3 regions of the Thauera aminoaromatica genome follow, and region 3 is predicted to be linked to each of the others. Evidence: predicted binding sites of a transcription regulator. Region 3 holds the regulator's gene; each other region holds the start of a gene.
The links. Region 3 encodes sigma-54, which starts transcription at its own class of promoters, with help from an activator protein. Its sites were predicted from a motif close to TGGCACGCTTNCTGCTNA; they were not measured.
Positions count from the first base shown of each region.

Region 1: TMZ1T_RS02205 (ammonium transporter) is a predicted target of sigma-54. The motif match lies at 4,428-4,445, and genes of this name have one in related genera.
Region 2: TMZ1T_RS14915 (phenol hydroxylase subunit) is a predicted target of sigma-54. The motif match lies at 6,113-6,130, and genes of this name have one in related genera.

Region 1 is NC_011662.2:517,518-525,207, reverse strand. Features, by position in the region: gene TMZ1T_RS02235 (DUF4062 domain-containing protein) at 1-641, shown strand, start outside; gene TMZ1T_RS02230 (hypothetical protein) at 755-1,006, shown strand; gene TMZ1T_RS02220 (hypothetical protein) at 1,802-2,023, opposite strand; gene TMZ1T_RS02215 (potassium channel family protein) at 2,104-2,799, opposite strand; gene TMZ1T_RS02210 (TrkH family potassium uptake protein) at 2,792-4,126, opposite strand; gene TMZ1T_RS02205 (ammonium transporter) at 4,472-5,674, shown strand; gene TMZ1T_RS02200 (trimeric intracellular cation channel family protein) at 5,705-6,337, opposite strand; gene TMZ1T_RS02195 (TIGR03862 family flavoprotein) at 6,387-7,685, opposite strand.
Region 2 is NC_011662.2:3,369,040-3,376,729, reverse strand. Features, by position in the region: gene rimO (30S ribosomal protein S12 methylthiotransferase RimO) at 1-711, shown strand, start outside; gene rssA (patatin-like phospholipase RssA) at 742-1,716, shown strand; gene TMZ1T_RS14955 (FAD-binding oxidoreductase) at 1,724-3,133, shown strand; tRNA gene TMZ1T_RS14950 (tRNA-Ala) at 3,197-3,272, shown strand; tRNA gene TMZ1T_RS14945 (tRNA-Glu) at 3,287-3,362, shown strand; tRNA gene TMZ1T_RS14940 (tRNA-Asp) at 3,423-3,499, shown strand; tRNA gene TMZ1T_RS14935 (tRNA-Ala) at 3,599-3,674, shown strand; tRNA gene TMZ1T_RS14930 (tRNA-Glu) at 3,703-3,778, shown strand; tRNA gene TMZ1T_RS14925 (tRNA-Asp) at 3,838-3,914, shown strand; gene TMZ1T_RS14920 (sigma-54-dependent Fis family transcriptional regulator) at 4,028-5,695, opposite strand; gene TMZ1T_RS14915 (phenol hydroxylase subunit) at 6,181-6,450, shown strand; gene TMZ1T_RS14910 (aromatic/alkene monooxygenase hydroxylase subunit beta) at 6,496-7,479, shown strand; gene TMZ1T_RS14905 (MmoB/DmpM family protein) at 7,492-7,690, shown strand, end outside.
Region 3 is NC_011662.2:788,741-796,430, reverse strand. Features, by position in the region: gene thiL (thiamine-phosphate kinase) at 1-170, shown strand, start outside; gene TMZ1T_RS03470 (phosphatidylglycerophosphatase A family protein) at 202-684, shown strand; gene pncC (nicotinamide-nucleotide amidase) at 689-1,177, shown strand; gene recA (recombinase RecA) at 1,374-2,411, shown strand; gene recX (recombination regulator RecX) at 2,428-2,877, shown strand; gene lptB (LPS export ABC transporter ATP-binding protein) at 2,864-3,586, shown strand; gene TMZ1T_RS03445 (RNA polymerase factor sigma-54) at 3,609-5,063, shown strand; gene hpf (ribosome hibernation-promoting factor, HPF/YfiA family) at 5,082-5,405, shown strand; gene ptsN (PTS IIA-like nitrogen regulatory protein PtsN) at 5,542-6,027, shown strand; gene hprK (HPr(Ser) kinase/phosphatase) at 5,996-6,943, shown strand; gene ilvA (threonine ammonia-lyase, biosynthetic) at 7,016-7,690, shown strand, end outside.

The sequences.
Region 1 (7,690 bases), 270 kb from region 3:
TTCAGGCGGCGGCACGCAGGACCAACCCCTTGATGTGGGTGCCGGGCTCGCGCCTGAGGGTGCGCTTCCTTGGCGCCGACGGCGCCTTCGCGGCACGCATCCTGCGTCTTGCGCAGATCTGGAGCGCCTACGCCAACATCTTCTTCGTCGCCAGCGAGGACAAGGATGCCGAGGTGCGTGTCGCCTTCGACAAGGATGGCGGCTCCTGGTCCTACGAGGGCACGAACGCCCTGGCCGTGCCGCCGAGCGAGCCGACCATGAACCTCGGCTGGCTTGTGCCGGCGCTGCCGATCGACGACGTCGAGTCGGTCGTGCTGCACGAGTTCGGCCACGTGCTGGGCCTCGCCCACGAACACAACAACCCCAGCGGCGACATTCCCTGGGACAGGAAGGAGGTCCTCAAGCTCCTGGGCGGCCCGCCCAACCACTGGGACCAGAACACCATCGACCAGTACCTCTACCGCACTTGGGAGACCGACCGCTTCCCCTTTGCCAAACCCTTCGATCCGCTGTCCATCATGTCCTACTTCTTCCCGAAGGAAGTCACCGGCGGCAAGCAGATCTTCAGCACCAACACCACCCTGTCATCGGGCGACAAGGAGTTCATCAGCCGGCTGTATCCCTACGCCACGGGGGGCTGAATGGAACTCGGGTTCAGATCCCGATCCCGCGCCCCGCTGGCTCGCCGCACCATCCGCCGGCACCGTTGTCGAGATCGCGGTTCGGCACACGCTGCAAGGCCCGGGAGATCAAAATGACCAACACGAGCGACGGTGGCACCACCCTGACGCTGCACGACGCGGCGAAATTGCTCGCCGGCGGAGGCATTTCGACGCACGACGCCGAGGTCCTGCTGGCAAACGCGATACAGCAATGCGAGCTGCACGCCAACGTCAAGCGCTGGGCCACCGAGCAATGGGATGGGCCCCTGCTGCCGGGCAACATCAACCCGCGCGAGACTCACATCGAACGCAGCGATCTGGACGCCTGGCGCAGCGGCCGCTGAAGCACAATCTTGCCAAATCTTGCCAGCCACTGCGCCGGCGCCGCCGGCGGATGCCGCCTACTTTGAAAGTCTGCGTGGCCGGGTGCACGGAGCAGGCAAGTCGGCATCTCGCGGGTGAAGTTGAAGCCCGTCGTTCCTCGTGAACAGGCAAACCGGGACGTCGACGCCGCCATAGCCCACGACCTCGAAGAGGTCTCCCCGGCGGTTGCGGTGGGCTTCATCGACGCACTGGAACGGGCTTATACCCACATCTCCCGCCATCCGGGGAAGGGTTCGCCGCGCTCTGGGCATGAGCTGGACCTTCCTGATCTGCGCTCGTGGAGGCTTTCGCGCTACGCTACCCCTACTTGGTCTTTTACGTCGAACGCGCGGACCACATCGATGTCTGGCGCGTACTGCACGGCGAACGCGACATTCCCGCGTGGATGCAGGCCCCGGACGCCTTCGCCTGACCCAAGCGCCCGCAACGCCACGGACCCGTCATCACGGCCCACCCGCCGGCGCGCCGTTCCAGCGGTTGCCACTGGCCGGAGTGAAACCTCCACCTTTCGCAGCGGCAGGGCGAAACGGGTATGGTCGTCTCGATCTGGCCGGACTGAAACACTCCCAGCCCCGAACCCGCGTTGGGGCGCGGCAAACCGACGGTGGCGGTCTCGACCGGATGCGGAAGAGACATTCATCACCCCGATGTTCCCACGACAGATTCCCAGCCGATGAGGATCCTTCAAAAGCTGCCGTGCTGCCGGTCGGCGTCCCCCGGCTCGAGCGCTCGTTCGGCGTCTTGCGCGGTCGGGTTCACATCTCGCCGTGGCGCGCGAGGTAACGGCGGATTGCCTGGATGAGCTGCTCGGCGCTCGCATGGACATCCACTTCGATTCCGAGCGTGCGCGCAACATCGCGTGCCTTCCCGAGGTCCGGGTGCGAGTGCCCCCTTTCCGCGGCCTTTACCATTTCCCGCGCCCGCTCGAGATCCTCGGCCGACTGTCGCTTGAATTGATTCAGGATCCAGTTGAGCATCTTCCGCGGCCTTTCCGGGAATGAGAGCATTGCACAGGCCGGCACGGTCGCAGCGCAGCCGCCACCTCGACGCTGGCCAGCTATCGGCGCCGACCGCTGGCCGCAAACGCCTCGACCTTCTTCGTCGGTCCGGAAACGATCAGCAGGTCACCCGGCAACACGACGCTGCCCGGCTTGCCGTGCTGAAAATCCTCGTGTGCGCGCTTGATGCCGACGACCGTCACGCCGAAGTGCTCGCGCACCGCCGATTCCGCGAGCGAGCGCTCGTGCGTGACGCTCGGCGCCTGGATCTTCGCGATCGCAAAGCCGTCGTCGAATTCAATGTAGTCCATCATGCGGCCGCTGATGAGATGCGCGACGCGCTCGCCCATGTCGGCCTCCGGGTAGACCACGTGATGTGCGCCGATGCGCTCGGCGATCTTGCCGTGCTCGGGCGTCATGGCCTTGACCCAGATGTCCGGGATCTCGAGTTCGGTCAGCGCCATCACCGTCATCAGGCTCGCGGCCAGGTCGCCGCCGATCCCCACGATGGCGTGCGCGAAGTCGCCCACGCCGAGCTGGCGCATGGTCATCGCACTGGTCGAGTCCGCCTGCACCGCATGGGTGAGCAGATCCGCCCATTCGTGCACCGGCTCCGCATCGCGGTCGATGCCCATCACGTCGTGCCCGAGCTGCATCAGCGAATTGGCGACGGCTCCCCCGAAGCGCCCGAGGCCGATCACGACCACACTGTCGCCTTTCGAGAAGGCGAACTGCTCTGTAAATAACCTAGCCAACAACGGGATGCTCCTCTGGATAGCGGAAGGGCATGCGGTGCTCGCCGAGCGCGAGCGACGCCGCCAATGTGATGGTGCCGACCCGGCCGATGTACATCAGCAGGATCAGCATCAGCTGGGCGGAATCCGGCAGGTCTGCAGTGATGCCGGTGGACAGGCCGACCGTCGCGAAGGCCGAGATCACCTCGAAGATGACCCGGTCGGTGGCGATCTCGGTGGTGTGCAGGATGAACACCGTGCCCAGCACGACGACCGCACTGCTGAGGACCAGCACGGTGATGGCCTGGCGCTGGGCCGAATGGCTGATGCGCCGGCCGAAGGCCTCGGTGTCCATCCGGCCGCGGATCTCGGCGATGACCAGCATCACCAGGATCATCGCCGTGCCCACCTTCACGCCACCGGCCGTGCCGGCACTGCCGCCGCCGATGAACATCAGGAAGTAGTGCAGGCCGAGACTCTCGTGCGTCAGCCCACCGATATCGATCGAGTTGAATCCGGCCGTGCGTGCCGACACCGACGCGAAGATCGCCGACAACAGCTTGTCCCCTGCCGGCATCGATCCGAGGGTGCGCGGGTTCGCCCACTCGAAGGCAAGCAGCAGGATCGCGCCGCCAGCCAGCAGCACGGCCGTTCCCACGAGTGTCAGCTTGGTGTGCACCGACCAATGTTGGGGGTCCCTGAGCTTGTTGCGGAGGTCTTGCAGCACCGGAAAGCCGAGACCGCCGATCACGATCGCAAGCATGACGGGTGCAAGGAAGTAGCTGTCGGACGCGTAGCGGATCAAGCCATCGGCGTGGATCGAAAAGCCGGCGTTGTTGAAGGCCGAGACGGAATGGAACAGGCCGCTCCAGGCAGCCTCGGCCAAAGGCAGGTCGTAACCGAGATGCAAACGCAGAGCCAGCGCCAGTGCGGTCATCACCTCGACGATCACGGTCACGAACAGCACGAGCTTGGCGACGCTGCTGACGTCGCCGATCCCGAGTGTGTGGGTTTCCGCCTGCGCCGTGAGTCGTGTGCGCAGGCGAAAGGAGCGATTGACCAGCAGCCCGAGCAGCGTGGCGGCGGTCATCATCCCGAAGCCGCCGATCTGGAACAGCGCCATGATCACCCACTGCCCGAACGACGACCAGTAGGTGCCGGTGTCCACCGTCACCAGGCCGGTCACGCACACGGCCGACACCGCGGTGAACAGGGCCGCGATCCAGGGCGCGCCGACGGCATCCGCGCGGGAGACCGGGAGCATGAGCAGCGCGGTCCCGATCAGGATCGTGATCAGGAAGGCCAACGGAACGATGTGCGCCGGGTGCTGGACCTCTCGAACCTTCAAGTCAAGACTTCCTTCGGGTCATGCTGCTGCGCCGCAACTGGCGCTTGTCGGCTGCGGATCATACGCCCGCTTGGCCGGACATGTCGGCTCTCGACACCTGCGGTTCTTCGACGAGCCGGCGATCCTGCGGCGTACGGGACGGCAGGCGGTCCGCGCTGCGACGGCTTGGCCGGCACGCGCGATGACGAGCTCCTCGCCACGCCCCGCCACGGTGCGCGCTGCCTGACGAACGCACCCCTCTGGTGCGTCTTCTGCGCACCATCATGGCGTGACGCATTGGATTCCGCCCGATTCATCGCACTGGAACGGTGCTTGCTAAGGATGCCCGTCACTTTCGGAGGCATCATGCAACCCGTTCAAACGAGCAACGACGTGCTGTTCATCCTGCTGGGCGCCATCATGGTGCTCGCCATGCACGCCGGCTTCGCCTTTCTGGAGGTGGGGACGGTACGGCGGAAGAACCAGGTCAACGCGCTGGTCAAGATCCTGTCCGACTTCGCGGTGTCGACGCTGGCCTATTTCTTCATCGGCTACGGCATCGCCTACGGCGTGCATTTCTTCTCCGGCGCCGGCGCGCTGGTGGAGCACCACGGCTTCGAGCTCACGCGCTTCTTCTTCCTGCTCACCTTCGCGGCGGCGATCCCCGCCATCATCTCGGGCGGCATCGCCGAGCGCGCGCGCTTCCAGCCGCAGCTGGCGGCGACCTTCCTGCTCGTCGGCTTCGTCTATCCCTTCTTCGAGGGCATCGCGTGGAACCAGGCCTTCGGCATCCAGGCCTGGCTGAAGGCGAGCTTCGGGGCGGAGTTCCACGACTTCGCCGGCTCGGTGGTGGTGCATGCGATGGGCGGCTGGATCGCGCTGCCGGCGGTGCTGCTGCTGGGCGCGCGGCGCGGGCGCTATGCGCGCAACGGGCAGATCTCGGCGCATCCGCCCTCGTCGATCCCCTTCCTCGCGCTCGGCGCGTGGATCCTGATCGTGGGCTGGTTCGGCTTCAACGTGATGTCGGCGCAGCGCCTGGAGAACATCTCCGGGCTGGTGGCGATCAACTCGCTGATGGCGATGGTCGGCGGCACGGTGGCGGCGCTCGCGGCCGGGCGCAACGACCCGGGCTTCGTGCACAACGGGCCGCTCGCCGGGCTGGTGGCGGTGTGCGCGGGTTCGGACGTGATGCACCCGCTCGGTGCGCTGGTGGTCGGCGCGGTGGCGGGGGGGCTGTTCGTGGTGATGTTCACGCTGACGCAGAACCGCTGGAAGATCGACGACGTGCTCGGGGTGTGGCCGCTGCACGGCCTGTGCGGCGCCTGGGGCGGGCTGGCGGCGGGCATCTTCGGCAGCCAGGCGCTGGGCGGGCTGGGCGGGGTGGCGTTCGCCTCGCAGGCGATCATGACCGCGCTCGGGATCGCCGTCGCGCTCGCCGGCGGGGTGCTCGTCTATGGCGGGCTCAAGCTCGCGGTGGGCCTGCGCCTGGACCACGAGGAAGAGTTCAACGGCGCCGACCTGTCGATCCACCGCATCACCGCGACGGCCGAGCGCGAGTCGAACTGGTAACTGGCAGGCGGTCGTTCGCCGACCCCGCGTTCAGTCCCGATGCGCCGGCCAGGCCGGCAGGCGCACGTCGAAGACGAGCGCGAGCAGGCGGGAGCCGGTAGCGGCGGCGATGCCGGCCAGGGTGGCGATCGGCAGCGGCAGGCCGATCGCGTCGAGCGCGAGGAAGACGCCGCAGCCGAACAGCGCGCACATGGCGTAGGGGCGGTGGTCGCTATAGACCTTGGGCACCTCGTTGCACAGCACGTCGCGCGACACGCCGCCGAACACCGCGGTGATCGCCCCCATCATCATCGACACCAGCACCGGCATGCCGGCGGCGTCGGCGAGAGTGGCGCCGGAGATGGCGAAGAGGCCGAGGCCGAGCGCGTCGGCGAGCTCCATCAGGCGGCCGCCGACCTTGTGGCGCAGGGTCTGCAGCCATAGCGGCGTCGTCGCCACCATGGCCAGCACCAGCCAGAGGTATTCCTGGTTCTCGATCCAGAACAGCGGGCGGCGGTCGAGCAGGATGTCGCGCAGGGTGCCGCCGCCGAAGGCGCTGACGAAGGCGACCGAGAACACGCCGACGATATCCATGCGCTTGCGGGTGGCCTCGATGAGGCCGGACATCGCGAAGGCCAGGGTGCCGCCGACTTCGATTGCGACCAGGAATGGGTGGAGGTTCATTGGGGTGCGAGGCGTGAAGAGTGAGGCGTGAGGCGGAAGGAGTGAGGCGTCAGGGGCAGGGCGGTCGGGGTTGCTGCGACAGCCAGTCGGCGGCGGCGGTTCCGGCGGCGAGGCCGGTGGCGAAGCAGGCGGTGAGCAGGTAGCCACCGGTAGGCGCTTCCCAGTCGAGCATCTCGCCGGCGACGAAGACGCCGGGGCGGGCGCGCAGCATCAGCTGCGCATCCAGCGCCTCGAAGCGCACGCCGCCGGCGCTGCTGATGGCCTCGTCGAGCGGGCGCGTGGCGACGAGGCGCAGCGGCATGGCCTTGATGGCCGCGGCGAGGCGGGCGGGATCGTCGAACTCGGCCTTCGCCAGGCATTCGCGCAGCAGGCCGGCCTTGACGCCCTTGATGCCGGCCTGGCTGTGCAGGTGGCTGGAAAACGAGCGGCTGCCGCGCGGGCGGGCAAGCTCGGCGGCGAGGCGCTCGAGGCTGCGGCCGGGGGCGAGGTCGAGCTCGAGCACGGCCTCGCCGCGCGCGAGCAGGGTGTCGCGCAGCGGCGCGGAGAGCGCATAGACCAGGCCGCCTTCGATACCGGTGGCGGAGATCAGGCATTCGCCGGCGCGCGCATGGACGCGGCCGGCGGGGTCGGTGCAGCGTGCGGCGACGGACTTGAGCGGCTGGCCGCGGAAGTGATCGAGGAAGTGCGCGCTCCAGCCCGTGCCGGCGGGGCCGACGACGTCGAAACCGCAGTTGGCCGGGAGCAGGTCGGCGATCTCGACCCCGGCGGCGCGCAGCGGTGCCACCCAGGCGCCATCGGAACCGAGCTTCGCCCAGCTGCCGCCGCCGAGCGCGAGCACGAGCGCGTCGGCCTCGACCGTCTGCTCGCCGTCCGGGGTGGCGAAGCGCAGGTGCTGCAGGCCCGCGCGGAGCGCGCCATCCTGCGCGGGATCCTCCGCCCAGCCCAGCCAGCGGTGACGCACCGCGAAGCGCACGCCGGTCGCGCGCAGGCGGGCGAGCCAGGCGCGCAGCAGCGGCGCGGCCTTCATCTCCTGCGGGAAGACGCGGCCGGAGCTGCCGACGAAGGTCTCGACACCCAGGCCGTGCGCCCATTCGCGCAGCGCCTGCGGCGGAAAGACCTCGATGCGCGGCGCGAGCGTGTCGCGGCGGGCGCCGTAGCGGCCGAGGAAGTCCGCCAGGGGCTCGGCGTGGGTGAGGTTGAGCCCGCCGCGCCCGGCGAGCAGGAACTTGCGCCCGACCGAGGGCATGGCGTCGTACACCGTGACCGTGCAGCCGCGCTCGGCGAGCGCGCCCGCCGCCATCAGGCCGGCGGGGCCGCCACCGACGACCGCGACGCGTGCGCGCTCCACGGGTG
Region 2 (7,690 bases), 1.9 Mb from region 3:
ACCGGCTTCTGGGGCGGGCGCCCGGTGAAGACGCGCCTGCTCGACCTGGCGAAGGCGCTCGGCGAACTCGGCATCTGGATCCGGCTGCATTACGTGTATCCGTATCCGAGCGTGGATGATCTCATCCCGCTGATGGCCGAAGGCAAGATCCTGCCCTACCTCGACGTGCCCTTCCAGCACGCCAGCCCGCGTATCCTCAAGGCCATGAAGCGCCCGGCCAATGCCGAGAACGTGCTCGAGCGCGTGCGCAAGTGGCGCAGCATCTGCCCCGAGCTGACCATCCGCTCGACCTTCATCACCGGCTTCCCCGGCGAGACGGAGGAAGACTTCGAGATGCTGCTGAACTTCCTCGAAGAGGCCCAGCTCGACCGCGTCGGCGCCTTCGCCTATTCGCCGGTCGAGGGCGCGACCGCCAACGAGCTGCCCGGCGCGGTGCCGGACGAGGTGCGCGAGGAACGCCGCGCGCGCCTGATGGACTTCCAGGAGGACATCTCCACGCAGCGCCTCGAGGCCAAGATCGACCGCGAGATGACCGTGCTGGTCGACGAGGTCGACGAGGAGGGCGCGCTCGCGCGCTCGCCGGGCGACGCGCCCGAGATCGACGGCCTGGTCGTCATCCCCGAGGGCGACGGCCTCGCGCCGGGCGACTTCGTGCGGGTGCGCATCACCGACTGCGATGTGCACGACCTCTACGCCGAGCGCATCGAGTAAGGCCGGCATTTCCGTGCCGGAGCCCTCGCCGTGCTGAGCGGGGCGGGCTCTGTCGGGCTGGCCTGCGCCGAGCCCTCGGGTGGCGGGCCGGTGATCGGCCTGGCGCTCGGCAGCGGTGCCGCGCGCGGCTGGGCGCACTTGGGCGTGTTGCTCGAACTTGCGCGTGAAGGCGTGGTGCCGCAGATCATCACCGGCTGCTCGATCGGTGCCTTCGTGGGCGCCGCCGCGGCCTCGGGTGACCTCGACAAGCTGGTGCGCTGGGCCGAGACCCTCAAGTGGCAGGACGTGGTGTCGCTGCTCGACGTGTCGCTGCGCGGGGGGCTCATCAAGGGCCAGAAGCTGATCGACTTCTTCGAGCGCAACTTCGTCGACCGCGACTTCACCGAGCTCGACCAGCGCTTCGCCTGCGTTGCCACCGAACTCTCCACCGGACGCGAGATCTGGCTGCACGAGGGCAGCGTGTCGGCCGCGGTGCGTGCGTCGATCGCGCTCCCCGGGCTGATGACGCCGGTGCTGCACCAGGGCCGCATGTTGGTCGATGGCGGCCTGGTCAATCCGGTGCCGGTGTCGCTGTGCCGCGCGATGGGGGCCGACGTCGTGATCGCGGTGGATCTCGGCTCGGACATGGTGGGGCGCGCCTTCCGGCGCTCGGCGGTCGAGCCTGCGCCGGTCGAGGAGACCGAGGCGGGGTGGACCGAGCGCCTGCTCGCGCGCTTCGGCTTCGCCGCCGAAGCCGAGTCCGGCATGCCCTCGCGGCCCCTGGCTGCGGCCGACAGCCTTCCCTCGCTGGTCTCGGTGATCAGCTCCAGCATCAACATCATGCAGGTGCGCATCGCGCGCAGCCGCCTCGCCGGCGAGCCCGCGGACCTGCTGGTGTCGCCGCGGGTGAGCCAGCTCGGCTTGATGGACTATCACCGCGCCGACGAGGCGATCGCCGAGGGCGTCGCGGCGGTGGCGCGGGTGCGCCCGTTGTTGCGCGAACTGCTCGGCGGCGCCAACGAGTGAGGATCGGATGAGCGATGAACTGAATGCGCGCCTGCGCGCGATCGTCGGCGCGGCCAACGTGCTCGACGGCGAAACCGACATGGCACCCTTCCTGAGCGACTGGCGCGGGCGCTACCACGGCCGCGCGCGCGCGGTGGTGCGTCCGCGCGATACCGCCGAGGTGGCCGCGGTGGTCGCCGCCTGCGCGCAGGCGGGCGTGGCGATGGTGCCGCAGGGCGGCAACACCGGCCTGTGCGGCGGCGCGACCCCGCTCGCCGATGGCGCGGCGGTGGTGATCAGTCTCGCGCGCCTGGACCGTGTTCGTGCGCTCGACCCCGACAACGACACGCTCACCGTCGAGGCCGGTTGCACGCTCGCCGCGGTACAGGAGGCGGCGCAGGCCGCCGGGCGCCTGTTCCCGCTCTCGCTCGCCTCGGAGGGCAGCTGCCTGATCGGTGGCAACCTGTCGACCAACGCCGGCGGCGTGCAGGTGCTGCGCTACGGCAACACGCGCGACCTGGTGCTCGGGCTCGAGGCGGTGCTGCCCGACGGCCGGGTCTGGGACGGGCTGCGTGCTCTGCGCAAGGACAACACCGGCTACGACCTCAAGCAGCTCTTCATCGGCGCCGAGGGCACCCTGGGCATCGTCACCGCCGCGGTGCTGAAGCTCTTCCCGGCCATCCGCACTCGCGCCACGGCCTGGGTGGCGGTGGCCGACCCGCGCGCGGCGGTGCGCCTGCTCGGGCTCTTGCGGGCAGCCTGCGGCGACCGCGTGAGCGCGTTCGAGATTGTCGGCCGCACGGCGCTCGGGCTCGTGCTCCGGCACATCCCGGGCGCGCGCGATCCGCTCGCCGGTGCGCCGGCGTGGACGGTGCTGGTCGAGCTCTCCGATCCGGCCGTCGATGCGCCGCTCGAGGCCCAACTCGAGGCGGTGCTGGGCGAGGCCGTCGCGCAGGGCCTGGCCAGCGACGCCGTGGTGGCGGCGAGCGTGGCGCAGGCGCGGGCCTTGTGGGCGCTGCGCGAGGACATCTCCGAGGCGCAGCGCATCGAGGGCGTCAGCATCAAGCACGACGTCTCGGTGCCGGTCAGCCGCATCCCCGAGTTCCTCGAACGCGCCGGCGCGGCGCTTGCCGCGCGCTGGCCGGACATTCGCGTGGTGGCCTTCGGGCACATCGGCGACGGCAACCTGCACTACAACCTGTCCAAGGCGGTGGCCGACGACAACGCCACCTTCATTGCACGCACCGCAGAGGTCAATGGCATCGTGCACGACCTGGTTTGCGAACTCGGTGGCTCGATCTCTGCCGAGCACGGTCTCGGCCAGCTCAAGCGCGAGGAGGTGCTGCGCTACAAGCCGGCGCTCGAGATGGAGCTGATGCGGCGGGTGAAGCAGGCCTTCGATCCGGCCGGTTTGATGAATCCGGGCAAGGTGCTGTAGAAAGTTCGGAGAGGGGGTTTACAGGTCCCGGGGAGCGACCTATAATGCGCGCTCTTTGGTGCCGGGGGTATAGCTCAGCTGGGAGAGCGCTTGCATGGCATGCAAGAGGTCAGCGGTTCGATCCCGCTTACCTCCACCAAACTGAAGAATGCAGTCCCCATCGTCTAGAGGCCTAGGACACCGCCCTTTCACGGCGATAACCGGGGTTCGAATCCCCGTGGGGACGCCATACAAGGCGGTCCGGCCAATGGCTGGAAAGCAAGCCGGTGAAAGCCGGGCAGGTCAGCGCGGAGTGGTAGTTCAGTCGGTTAGAATACCGGCCTGTCACGCCGGGGGTCGCGGGTTCGAGTCCCGTCCACTCCGCCAGTTTCAAGAGCAGGGCTTCGGCCTTGCGATGTTTCGGAAGTGACGCTCCGGGGCAGTTGCGGTGGGCTTTTTCAGAAGCTATAATCGCCGACTCGTTGTGGGGGTATAGCTCAGCTGGGAGAGCGCTTGCATGGCATGCAAGAGGTCAGCGGTTCGATCCCGCTTACCTCCACCAAAGGTTTTTTGCAGTAGATAGGCTTGCAGTCCCCATCGTCTAGAGGCCTAGGACACCGCCCTTTCACGGCGATAACCGGGGTTCGAATCCCCGTGGGGACGCCAGAAAAGGCGGTCCGATGTTGCTCGGGTCGCAACCGGCGAAAGCCGGAGCAGGTCAGCGCGGAGTGGTAGTTCAGTCGGTTAGAATACCGGCCTGTCACGCCGGGGGTCGCGGGTTCGAGTCCCGTCCACTCCGCCACCAAAAAAGCCACCGTACGGTTTCCGTGCGGTGGCTTTTTTCCGTCTGCGGCCGCAACGGGCATGCTTCCGTTGGTCCTAGGGGAGGGGCCCGCATGCGCCCCTCCTCGCGCCTTACGCCCCCTGCTTCTTGATGCGGTAGTTCAGCTGCGGCCGCGTCATGCCCAGCAGTCGCGCCGCCGCCGACAGGTTGCCGTTGGCGCGCTCGACCGCGTGCTGCAGCAGGCGCTGCTCGAAGGCGTCGAGCGACATCCCCGAGTCGAGTACCGCCGCGGCGAGATCCTGCTGCGCGCGTCGCGCGGTTTCGAGCCCGCCCTGGGCGCTGAGCGAGTGCTCGCGGGCGTGCTCGTCGAGCGTGCCGATGAAGAGGTGCTCGACCTCGATCTGGCCGTTCTGGGGCGCGAGGATCACGCCGCGCTCGAGCACGTTCTCGAGCTCGCGCACGTTGCCCGGCCAGGCGTGCAGCTTGAGTGCGTGCATCGCCTTGTCGCTGAGGCCGGCGATGCGCTTGCCGTGCAGGGTTTCGAAGCGGCGCACCATGGCCTCGACCAGTGCGGGAATGTCGCCGGTGCGCTCGCGCAGCGGCGGGATGGTGACCGGATAGACGTTGAGGCGGTAGTACAGGTCGCGCCGGAAAGTGCCGGCATTGACCGCCTTCTGCAGGTCGACGTTGGTCGCGGCGACGAGGCGGACGTTGACCTTGCGCGTGCGCTCGTCGCCGAGGCGCTCGATCTCGCCTTCCTGCAGCGCGCGCAGCAATTTGGCCTGCGCGGGCAGCGGCAGCTCGCCGACCTCGTCGAGGAAGAGGGTGCCGCCATGCGCGCGTTCGAACTTGCCCGCGCGCGAGGTGTGCGCGCCGGTGAAGGCGCCGCGTTCGACGCCGAAGAGCTCGGATTCGATCAGCTCGTCGGGCAGCGCGGCGCAGTTGACCGCGACGAAGGCCTCGTCCTTGCGCGCGCTCATCTCGTGCAGGGTACGGGCGAAGCGCTCCTTGCCGACGCCGGTCTCGCCGAGCAGCAACACCGACACGTTCGTGGACGCGGCGCGACCGATGAGGTCGTAGGCGTGCAGGAAGGCGGCGGAGCTGCCGATGAGGTCGGGGGTGCGGCGCGGACAGGAGATCGTGCGGCGCATGGCCTCGATCTCCTCACGCAGCTCGAGCAGGCGGCCGACGATCGAGTCGGCCTGGAAGTAGGGCAGCAGCGTGTCCGCGTCGGGCCAGTCCTCGGCAGGGCGACCGACGATGCGGCAGCGCTCTTGCCCGGTCGCCGCGCATTCGGTCTCGCGGAAGAGGATGAAACGCCCGGTGAAGGCGCTGGTGTAGCCGGAGGCATAGCCGATCATCATCCAGCACACTGGCTCGGCGGATTCGCCGAAGGCCTGCACATGCGCCTCCGCCTCCCAGGCGTTTTCCCACAGGAATTCGGCGTAGAAGCTGTTGCCCGGGCCGCCGAACTCGAGCCGTACCGGCTCGACGCGCGCGCAGCCTTCGAGCATGTGCAGCTGCGGCCCCATCACGAAGGCGTCGGCCAGGTCGCTGCCGCTGCGTGTCTTGCGTGCCAGCTCGGCGTCGCGCATCCCCGAGGCGAAGCCCATGCGGGTGAGGATGCGGCGCGCCTGCTCGCGGCCGACCGATTCGATCAGCTCCTTGCGCAGCTCGGCCATTGCGCCGGCGTGCAGCAGCAGCATGCGGTGCTCGCCGAGCCAGATGAGGCCGTCCTCCGCGGCGAAGCGCAGCAGGCTGCGCAGGTCGGCGTTCTCCGGGTATTGGATGCTGGCCAATTGGTCTCCTCCAGGCGGGTTTCGCTTCCGCTCTGCGGCGGTTGGTTTCCGGGGTCGTCGTGGTGGCCGGGCGAAGCGATCAGATTACCTCAGGCCGATTGGCTTCGGGTGGCACGAAATCCTTTCGATTATGTAGAAAATCTCGAGAAAAAGAAACGGCGTAGGACAAGGAGCCGGACTTTTCACCATCTCGCCGATCCTGTCCTTCTTCAGCATGAGCGCGGAGTGACGCTGCCCGGCAAGCGGGGTGGGACGACTCGCCGGCCAGACGGCTTGCTGCATGGCAATAAATAGACTAAATCAAATAATCAACGAGACGCTGGATTTGATCATTTGGTGAAGCGGGTAGTCGTCGCCACAGGCTTGGAATATCGAGAAAGTGGCTGAATCAGGCTATAAACGTGGGTTTTCTGAAATTGGCACGGAACTTGTTAAGTAGTTCCCTGCGGCCAGCCCGTGTTGATCAATCCGAAGGAGTGTGGGCCATGAAGAACAGCGAACCGGCGGTGGACCTGAACCGGAAGTTCGTCCGTCTGATCGAGCGTCGTCCGGACGGTTTCGTGGAATTCGAGTTCGCCATCGGCGACCCCGAGCTGTTCGCGGAGATGTTGCTGCCGTCCGACGCCTACGACTCCTTTTGCCAGTCGAACCACGTCGTCTTCCTGGAGCCCCGCGTGGAGGAAACGAAGGGCGAGGACGAGTCCGGGGACTGGAACTGGAACCTGCATCAAGCCACCCACCAGCGCTTCCGCTGAGCGCCGACAGACGAGTACACAGGAGGAGATTCCACGCAGATCGATTTGCGCACCGTCACCATCAAGCCGCTGCGGCAGACGTTCGACAACATCGTCCGGCGCATCGGCGCGGACAAGCCCGCGTCGCGCTACCAGGAAGGCACGCTGGACATGCAGCAGACGGCGAACTTCCATTACCGCCCGACCTGGGATCCCGAGCACGACATCTACGATGCCTCGCGCACCGCGATCAAGATGGCCGACTGGTACGCCTTCAAGGATCCGCGCCAGTTCTACTACGGCGCCTACACCCTGGCGCGCGCCAAGCAGCAGGACACCGCCGAGGCCAACTTCGACTTCGTAGAGAACCGCGGCCTGGCCGCAACCCTGCCCGAGTCCGTGCGCAAGACCGTGCTCGAACTGCTGCTGCCGCTGCGGCACGTGGCCTGGGGCTCGAACATGAACAACGCGAGCGTCTGTGCCTACAGCTACGGCACGGGCTTCTCGCAGCCGCACATCTACCAGGCGATGGACCAGCTCGGGATCGCCCAGTACCTCACCCGCGTCGGCCTGCTGCTCGGCGACGTCGAGGCGCTGGACGAGGCCAAGCGCGCCTGGATGGACGATGACGCCTGGCAGGGCCTGCGCCGCTACGTCGAGGATTCCTTCGTGATCAAGGACCCGGTGGAGCTCTTCGTGGCGCAGAACGTCGCGCTCGACGGCCTGCTCTACCCGCTGGTGTACGAAACCATCATCGACGACGTGCTGTCGTCCCAGGGGGGCACGCCGGTGGCGATGCTCACCCAGTTCATGACCGACTGGTTCACCGAGACCCGGAAGTGGGTCGACGCCACGGTGAAGATCGCCGCGGCCGAGTCGCCCGAGAACAAGGAAGTCATGGCGCGCTGGCTGAGCCAGTGGCGTGATCGCGCGGCCGCAGCGCTGCTGCCGGTCGCGCGCATCGCCCTCGGCGACCGCTCGGACGAAGTCCTCGGCGAAGTCGTCCAGCAATTCAACGCGCGCATGGCCAAGGCCGGCGTCGCCCTCTGAGCGGAGCATTCAATGTCGACCGTATTTCTCGCATTGCAGACCAACGAAGACACCCGCCCGATCATCGAGGCGATCCTGCAGGACAACCCCGGCGCCGTCGTGGATGAGCAGCCGGCGATGGTGAAGATCAACGCCGACGGCCGCCTCGTCGTGCGTCGCGAGACCATCGAGGAGCTCATCGGCCGCGACTACGACCTGCAGGAGCTGCAGG
Region 3 (7,690 bases):
TCGCGGCCGCGCCCCGACACCGTGCCGAGATCGATGCCTTGTCGGCCCGACTCGACCTCCCCCTGCATCGCATCGGCGAATTCACCCCCGCACGCGAGCGCCTGCTGCTGCGCGAGGCCGACGGCGGCCTGGCGGCCCCGGCCGCATGCGGCTACGATCACTTCGCCTGAGGCCCGATCCGGCCCACCTCTCGAAACGACCATGCGCCCCACCGCCCGCCTGCTGATGAGCCACCCCGCCCACTTCATCTCGCTGGGCTTCGGCGCCGGGCTGTCGCCGTGGGCGCCGGGCACGGTCGGTACCCTGCTCGGGTGGGCGATCTACCCACTGATCCGCACCCCGGTGTCGGAGTTCGTCTTCCTCGCACTGCTCGCCAGCTTCTTCCTCGCCGGCGTGCTCGCCGCCGAGCGCACCGGGCAAGCGCTGGGGGTGCCAGACCACGGCGGCATCGTCTGGGACGAGATGGTGGCGATCTGGCTGGTGCTGCTGTTCACCCCCGCCGGGCTGCTGTGGCAGGCGATCGCGGTCGCACTGTTCCGCTTCTTCGACATCGTCAAACCGCCTCCGGTGCGCTGGGCCGACCGCAGCTTCAAGGGCGGCTTCGGGGTCATGTTCGACGACCTCGTCGCCGCCGGCTACACCCTGCTGGCGCTCGCGGTGCTGGTCCACCTGCTGGGGAGCTGAGACCATGACCGATCACGAACTCGACGCCCTCGCGCGCAGGGTGGGCGAAGCCCTCGCCAACCGCAGGCTGTGGCTGGCCACCGCGGAGTCCTGCACCGGCGGCTGGATCGCCGAGGCCGTCACCGCGATCGCCGGCAGCTCGGGCTGGTTCGACCGCGGCTTCGTGACCTACTCGAACGACGCCAAGGCTGACATGCTCGGCGTGCGCGCCGCGACGCTGGAGACGCACGGCGCGGTCAGCGAAGCCACCGTGAGCGAAATGGCCGCGGGCGCGCTCGACCGCAGCCGCGCCGACCTCGCGGTGGCCGTGTCCGGGGTCGCGGGACCGGGTGGAGGCAGCCCCGCCAAGCCGGTCGGCACGGTCTGCCTCGCTTGGGCACGGCGCGACGGCCCCACCGGGGTCGTCACCGTCCATCTCGACGGCGACCGCGCCGCGGTGCGCCGGCAGACGGTGATCCTCGCCCTGCAAGGCGTACTCGAACGCTGCGTCTGAGGGGCGCAGGGCGCACGGGGCCGGGAAATCCGAACCGCCACCCTCGCCACTTCGCCGGACGCAGCCCCGCGCCGGAAATCCGCATGACATGTTTGCTGTAATTGCATACAGGCTCTACACTTACGGCATCAGGCCTGCACCCCGCATGTCTGCAATCTTTGTGCCATAATCAGGCAATCAAACAGGACGCACTTCCATGGACGAAAACAAGGCCAAAGCCCTCTCCGCGGCGCTGTCGCAGATCGAAAAGCAGTTCGGCAAGGGTTCGATCATGCGCATGGGCGACGGCAGCATCGAGCGCGACATCCAGACCGTCTCCACCGGCTCGCTCGGACTCGACATCGCGCTCGGGCTCGGCGGTCTGCCGCGCGGTCGGGTGGTCGAGATCTACGGCCCCGAATCCTCCGGCAAGACCACGCTCACCCTGCAGGTCATCGCCGAGATGCAGAAGCTCGGCGGCACCGCGGCCTTCATCGACGCCGAGCACGCGCTCGACGTCGGCTACGCGGAAAAACTCGGCGTCGACATCGAGGATCTGCTGATCTCGCAGCCCGACACCGGCGAACAGGCGCTCGAGATCGCCGACATGCTGGTGCGCTCGGGCGGCGTGGACATCGTGGTCATCGACTCGGTCGCCGCGCTCACCCCCAAGGCCGAGATCGAGGGCGAGATGGGCGACCAGCTCCCCGGCCTGCAGGCCCGCCTGATGTCGCAGGCACTGCGCAAGCTCACCGCCAACATCAAGCGCACCAATACCCTGGTGATCTTCATCAACCAGATCCGCATGAAGATCGGCGTGATGTTCGGCAGCCCGGAGACCACCACCGGCGGCAACGCGCTCAAGTTCTACGCCTCGGTGCGCATGGACATCCGCCGCACCGGCACGATCAAGAAGGGTGACGAGGTGGTCGGCTCCGAGACCCGCGTCAAGGTGGTCAAGAACAAGGTCTCGCCACCGTTCAAGGAAGCCCACTTCGACATCCTTTACGGCGAGGGCATCTCGCGCGAAGGCGAGATCATCGACCTCGGCGTCGAGCACAAGATCGTCGACAAGTCGGGCGCCTGGTACGCCTACAAGGGCGACAAGATCGGCCAGGGCAAGGACAACTCGCGCGAGTTCCTGCGCGCCAACCCGGTGCTGGCCCGCGAGATCGAGAACAAGGTGCGGGTCGCGGTCGGCCTGCCCGAGCTGCCGCCCGCCGCCGCGTCCGCCCCGGCGCCGGCCGAGGCCTGACCCCGTCGGCACCGACATGGGCGAGCCGAGCCTGCGCGAACGTGCGCTCCGCCATCTCGCCCGGCGCGACCACTCGCGCGCCGAACTTGCGCGCAAGCTCGCACCCCATGGCGAGCCGGCCGAGATCGAAGCGGTGCTCGAGCGCATGCGCGAGCTCGGCCTGCAGTCCGACGAGCGCTACGCCGAGGCCTTCGTGCGCGGCAAGGCGGCGCGCTTCGGCACCGCACGATTGCGCAACGAGCTCGTGCGGCGAGGCATCGACCGTGACCGGATCGACGAGGCGCTCGCCGACGAGTGCGTAGAATCCGAGATCGAGCGGGCGCGCGCGGTGCTGCACGGCCGCTTCGCCACCCCACCCGCCGACGCACGCGAATGGGCGCGCCAGGCGCGCTTCCTGCAAACCCGGGGCTTCGCCCCCGAGCTGATCCGCAAGCTGCTGAAAGAGCCCTACGATGAGTCTGCTTAAGGTCGCCGGCCTGCAAAAGCGCTACAAGGCGCGCACCGTGGTGCATGACGTCGGCTTCGAGGTCGGCTCGGGCGAGGTCGTCGGCCTGCTCGGTCCCAACGGCGCCGGCAAGACCACCTGCTTCTACATGATTGTGGGTCTGGTGCGCGCCGACGGCGGCCAGATCGCCCTCGACGGCACCGACCTCACCCACCTGCCGATCCACGCCCGCGCGCGTTTGGGCCTGTCCTACCTGCCGCAGGAGATGAGCGTGTTCCGCAAGCTCAGCGTGGCCGAGAATATCCGCGCCGTGCTCGAACTCCAGGGGCTCGAACGCCGCCAGATCGAGGAGCGGCTCGAGGAACTGCTGATGGAACTGGGCATCCATCACCTGCGCGACAACACCGCGATCTCGCTCTCGGGTGGGGAGCGCCGGCGCTGCGAGATCGCCCGCGCGCTCGCCACCGACCCGCGCCTGATCCTGCTCGACGAGCCCTTCGCCGGGGTCGATCCGATCGCGGTCATCGACATCCAGAAGATCATCCGCTTCCTCAAGGAGCGCGGTATCGGCGTGCTGATCACCGACCACAACGTGCGCGAGACCTTGGGCATCTGCGACCGCGCCTACATCATCAGCGAAGGTCGCGTGCTGGCGAGCGGAGAGCCTACCGAGATCATCGAGAACGAGCGCGTGCGCCAGGTCTACCTCGGCGAGCACTTCCGCCTGTGAGCCCGCCCTCCTGCCGACCGCGATGAAACCCAGCCTCCAGCTCAAGCTCTCCCAGCACCTCACGCTGACGCCCCAGCTGCAGCAGTCGATCAAGCTGCTGCAGCTGTCTACGATCGAGCTGAACCAGGAGATCGAGCGCGTGCTGCTCGAGAATCCCATGCTCGAGCGCGAGGATGGCGACGGCGGCGTCGACTACGCCCCCGCGCCGCCGCCGGGCAACGCGCCCGAGCGCGAAGCCGCGCCGGAACCCGCCGCCGAACCGGCGGGCGAGTCGATCACGCACGAGGGCGGCGAAGGCAGCAGCGAGGACGAGGGCATCGACTGGTCCAACGTGGGTCAGGGCGCGTCCAGCCGCAGCGAGGACGACGAGGACGGCGACTACCAGGACATCCAGGCCGCCGGCGTGTCGCTGCGCGAACACCTCGACCAGCAGGTCGCCCTCTCGCCCCTGTCCGACCGCGACCGCGCGCTGGTGCGCTTCCTGATCGAGGCACTCGACGACGACGGCTACCTGCACCAGCCGCTGGAAGATCTCCTCGAGCTGTTGCCGCAGGACGCCGAGGTCGATCTCGACGAGCTCGCCATCGCCCTGCGCCACGTGCAGAGCCTCGAGCCGGCCGGGATCGGCGCGCGCAGCCCGCAGGAATGTCTGGCCCTGCAGCTCCAGGCCTTGCCCGAGTGCCCGATACGCCCTCTCGCTCTCGAGATCGTGACCAGCCACCTCGAACTGCTCGCGGAGCGCAACTTCGCCCGTATCCGCAAGCTCACCGGCTGTGACGACGAGGGTCTGCGCGAAGCGCAGGCCCTGATCTGCAGCCTCGACCCCCACCCCGGCTCGCGCTACTCCACCGCCGAGACGCGCTACGTGCTGCCCGACGTCGTCGTGCGCAAGCTGCGCGGCCAATGGACCGTGAGCCTGAACCAGGAAGCGATGCCCCGCCTGCGCATCAACCGCCTGTACGCGAGCCTGTTGCAGCAGAACCGCGCACAGGGCGGCGGCCTCGGCGGGCAGCTGCAGGAGGCGCGCTGGCTGATCAAGAACGTCCAGCAGCGCTTCGACACCATCCTGCGCGTGTCCCAGGCCATCGTTGACCAGCAACGGCAGTTCTTCGATCATGGGGACGTGGCGATGCGGCCACTCACCCTAAGGGAGATCGCAGACCAGCTCGAGCTGCACGAATCCACCGTCTCGCGCGTCACCACGCAGAAGTACATGGCGACGCCGCGCGGAGTCTTCGAGCTCAAGTATTTTTTCGGCAGTCATGTCGCGACCGACACCGGCGGTGCGGCTTCCTCCACGGCGATTCGTGCGCTGATTCGCCAGCTGGTGGACGCGGAGGACAGCAAGAAGCCGCTGTCCGACGCCAAGATCGCCGAAATTCTCGGCCAACAGGGAATCGTCGTGGCGAGGCGCACGATCGCCAAGTACCGCGAGTCCCTCAACATCCCGCCGGTCAGCCTGCGCAAATCCCTCTGACAACAACAGGAGTCATCCATGAATCTGAACATCACCGGGCGCCACGTCGAAGTCACCCCCGCCATCCGCGAATACGTGACCTCCAAGCTCGATCGCGTCATCCGCCATTTCGACAACGTCACCAGCGTCACCGTCATCCTGTCGGTCGAAAAGCTCAAGCAGAAAGCCGAGGTGACGCTGCACGTGCGCGGCAAGGACCTCTTCGTCGAAGCGGACGACGCCGACCTCTACGCGGCGATCGACGCGATGACCGACAAGCTCGACCGTCAGGTTCAGAAGTACAAGCAGAAGCAGTCCGACCATAACCACGAGTCGCTCAAGCACCAGGTCCCCGAGGCCTGAGGACCGGCTTGAAGCTCCCCGTCCGGGGTGTGGTTATAATGCGCGCGTTTTCACGAAGCGCGGCCGCACACGCCCCGGACCGGATTCCCGCCCCCCTGGCGGCAGCTGACGGAAGAGTGCGCGAGCCCACCTGCGAATGAGCCTGATATCCCAACTCCTGCCGCTTTCCAACGTGGTGATCGATCTCGACGCGAGCAGCAAGAAGCGCGTCTTTGAACAGGCCGGCCTGCTGTTCGAGAACAACCAGGGCATCGCCCGCAGCACCGTGTTCGACAGCCTGTTCACCCGCGAACGCCTCGGCTCGACCGGACTGGGTCAGGGCATCGCCATCCCGCACGGCCGCATCAAGGGGCTCAAGGACGCCGCCGGCGCTTTTCTGCGCCTGGCCACCCCGGTGCAGTTCGATGCTCCCGACGGCCGTCCGGTGGACATGCTGTTCGTGCTGCTCGTGCCCGAACAGGCCAACGAAACCCATCTGCAGTTGCTCTCCGAGCTCGCGCAGATGTTCAGCGACCGCGAGTTCCGCGAGACCCTGCACGGCGCGACGGATGCCGCACAGATCCACCGCCTGTTCGTGAATTGGGGTGCCGATGCGGCAAACCAGCCTGACCCGGCTGTATGAGGCGCACCGCGAAAGCCTGAGCCTCGTCCACGTCAGCGGACCGATCGGTGCCCGTCTGTCGGTCGCCGAAGAGCGCATCTGGCCGGCCGACCTCGTCGGCCACCTCAACCTGATCCACCCCACCCGGCTACAGGTGCTCGGCGCCGCAGAGCTCGCGTGGGCGCAACGCCAGGCGAACGAGAAGGTCGCCCACCACCTCAACGAGATCCTCTCGGCGCACCCCCCCGCGATCATCGTCGCCGACGGCTGCGAGATCCCCAACATCCTCCACGGCATCTGCGAGGCGCACGACGTCGCGCTGTTCACCGCGCGCCACCCCTCGGCGAGCGTGATCGACCAGCTCCGCCTCTACCTGTCGCGCGAGCTCGCCGAGAAGGTCTCGCTGCACGGCGTGTTCATGGACGTGCTCGGGCTCGGCGTGATGATCACCGGCGATTCCGGCGCGGGCAAATCCGAGCTCGGCCTCGAGCTGATCTCGCGCGGCCACGGCCTTGTCGCCGACGACGTGGTCGAGCTGTCGCGCATCGCGCCCACGGTGCTCGAGGGCCGCTGCCCCGAGATGCTGCAGGATTTCATCGAAGTGCGCGGCCTCGGCCTGATCAACATCCGCACCATCTTCGGCGAGACCGCGTGCCGGCGGAAGATGCGCCTGCGCCTGATCTGCCACCTCGACCGCCGCCAACCCGGTCCCGACGACCCCTGCCGGCTGCCGCTGCAGCAGGAGACGCAGGACATCCTCGGCGTGAAGGTCGCCCGCGTCGTGCTGCCGGTGGCCGCGGGACGCAACCTCGCGGTGCTGCTCGAGGCCGCAGTGCGCTCGACCATCCTCAAGCTGCGCGGCATCGACTCCACCCAGGAATTCATCGACCGCCAGGCGCGCGCGCTGCACGCCGAAGAGGCCTACCGCGCCGACTGAGCCACCCGCACTTGCGGCACGGCGCCGCCGGCTGTTACGCTCGATCGCTTTGCAGCAGCCTACTGGCCGGCCATGAGCTCCACTCCCGATTACCTGGAACGCATCCTCAACGCGCAGGTGTACGACGTCGCCGTCGAGACACCGCTCGACCTCGCCACCAACCTGTCGGCGCGCACGCACAACCGCATCTACTTCAAGCGCGAGGACATGCAGCCGGTGTTCAGCTTCAAGATCCGCGGCGCCTACAACAAGATGGCGAACCTGTCGCCGCAGGCCTTGAAGCGCGGCGTGATCTGCGCCTCGGCGGGCAACCACGCCCAGGGCGTGGCGCTGTCGGCGGCCAGGCTGGGCGTGCGCGCGGTGATCGTGATGCCGAGCACCACGCCGCAGATCAAGATCGACGCGGTCAAGGCGCGCGGCGGCGAGGTCGTGCTCGCAGGCGAATCCTATTCCGACGCCTACACGCACGCGCTCGAGCTCGAGAAGAGCGAGAAACTCACCTTCGTCCACCCCTTCGACGACCCCGACGTGATCGCAGGCCAGGGCACGGTGGGCCTGGAGATCCTGCGCGCGCACCCGAAGCCGATCCACGCGGTGTTCTGCTGTGTCGGCGGCGGCGGGCTGATCGCCGGCGTGGCGGCCTACATCAAGCGCCTGCGCCCGGAGACGAAGATCATCGGCGTCGAGGCGGTGGACGCCGACGCGATGACGCGCTCGCTCGCCGCGGGCAAGCGCATCGCGCTCGAG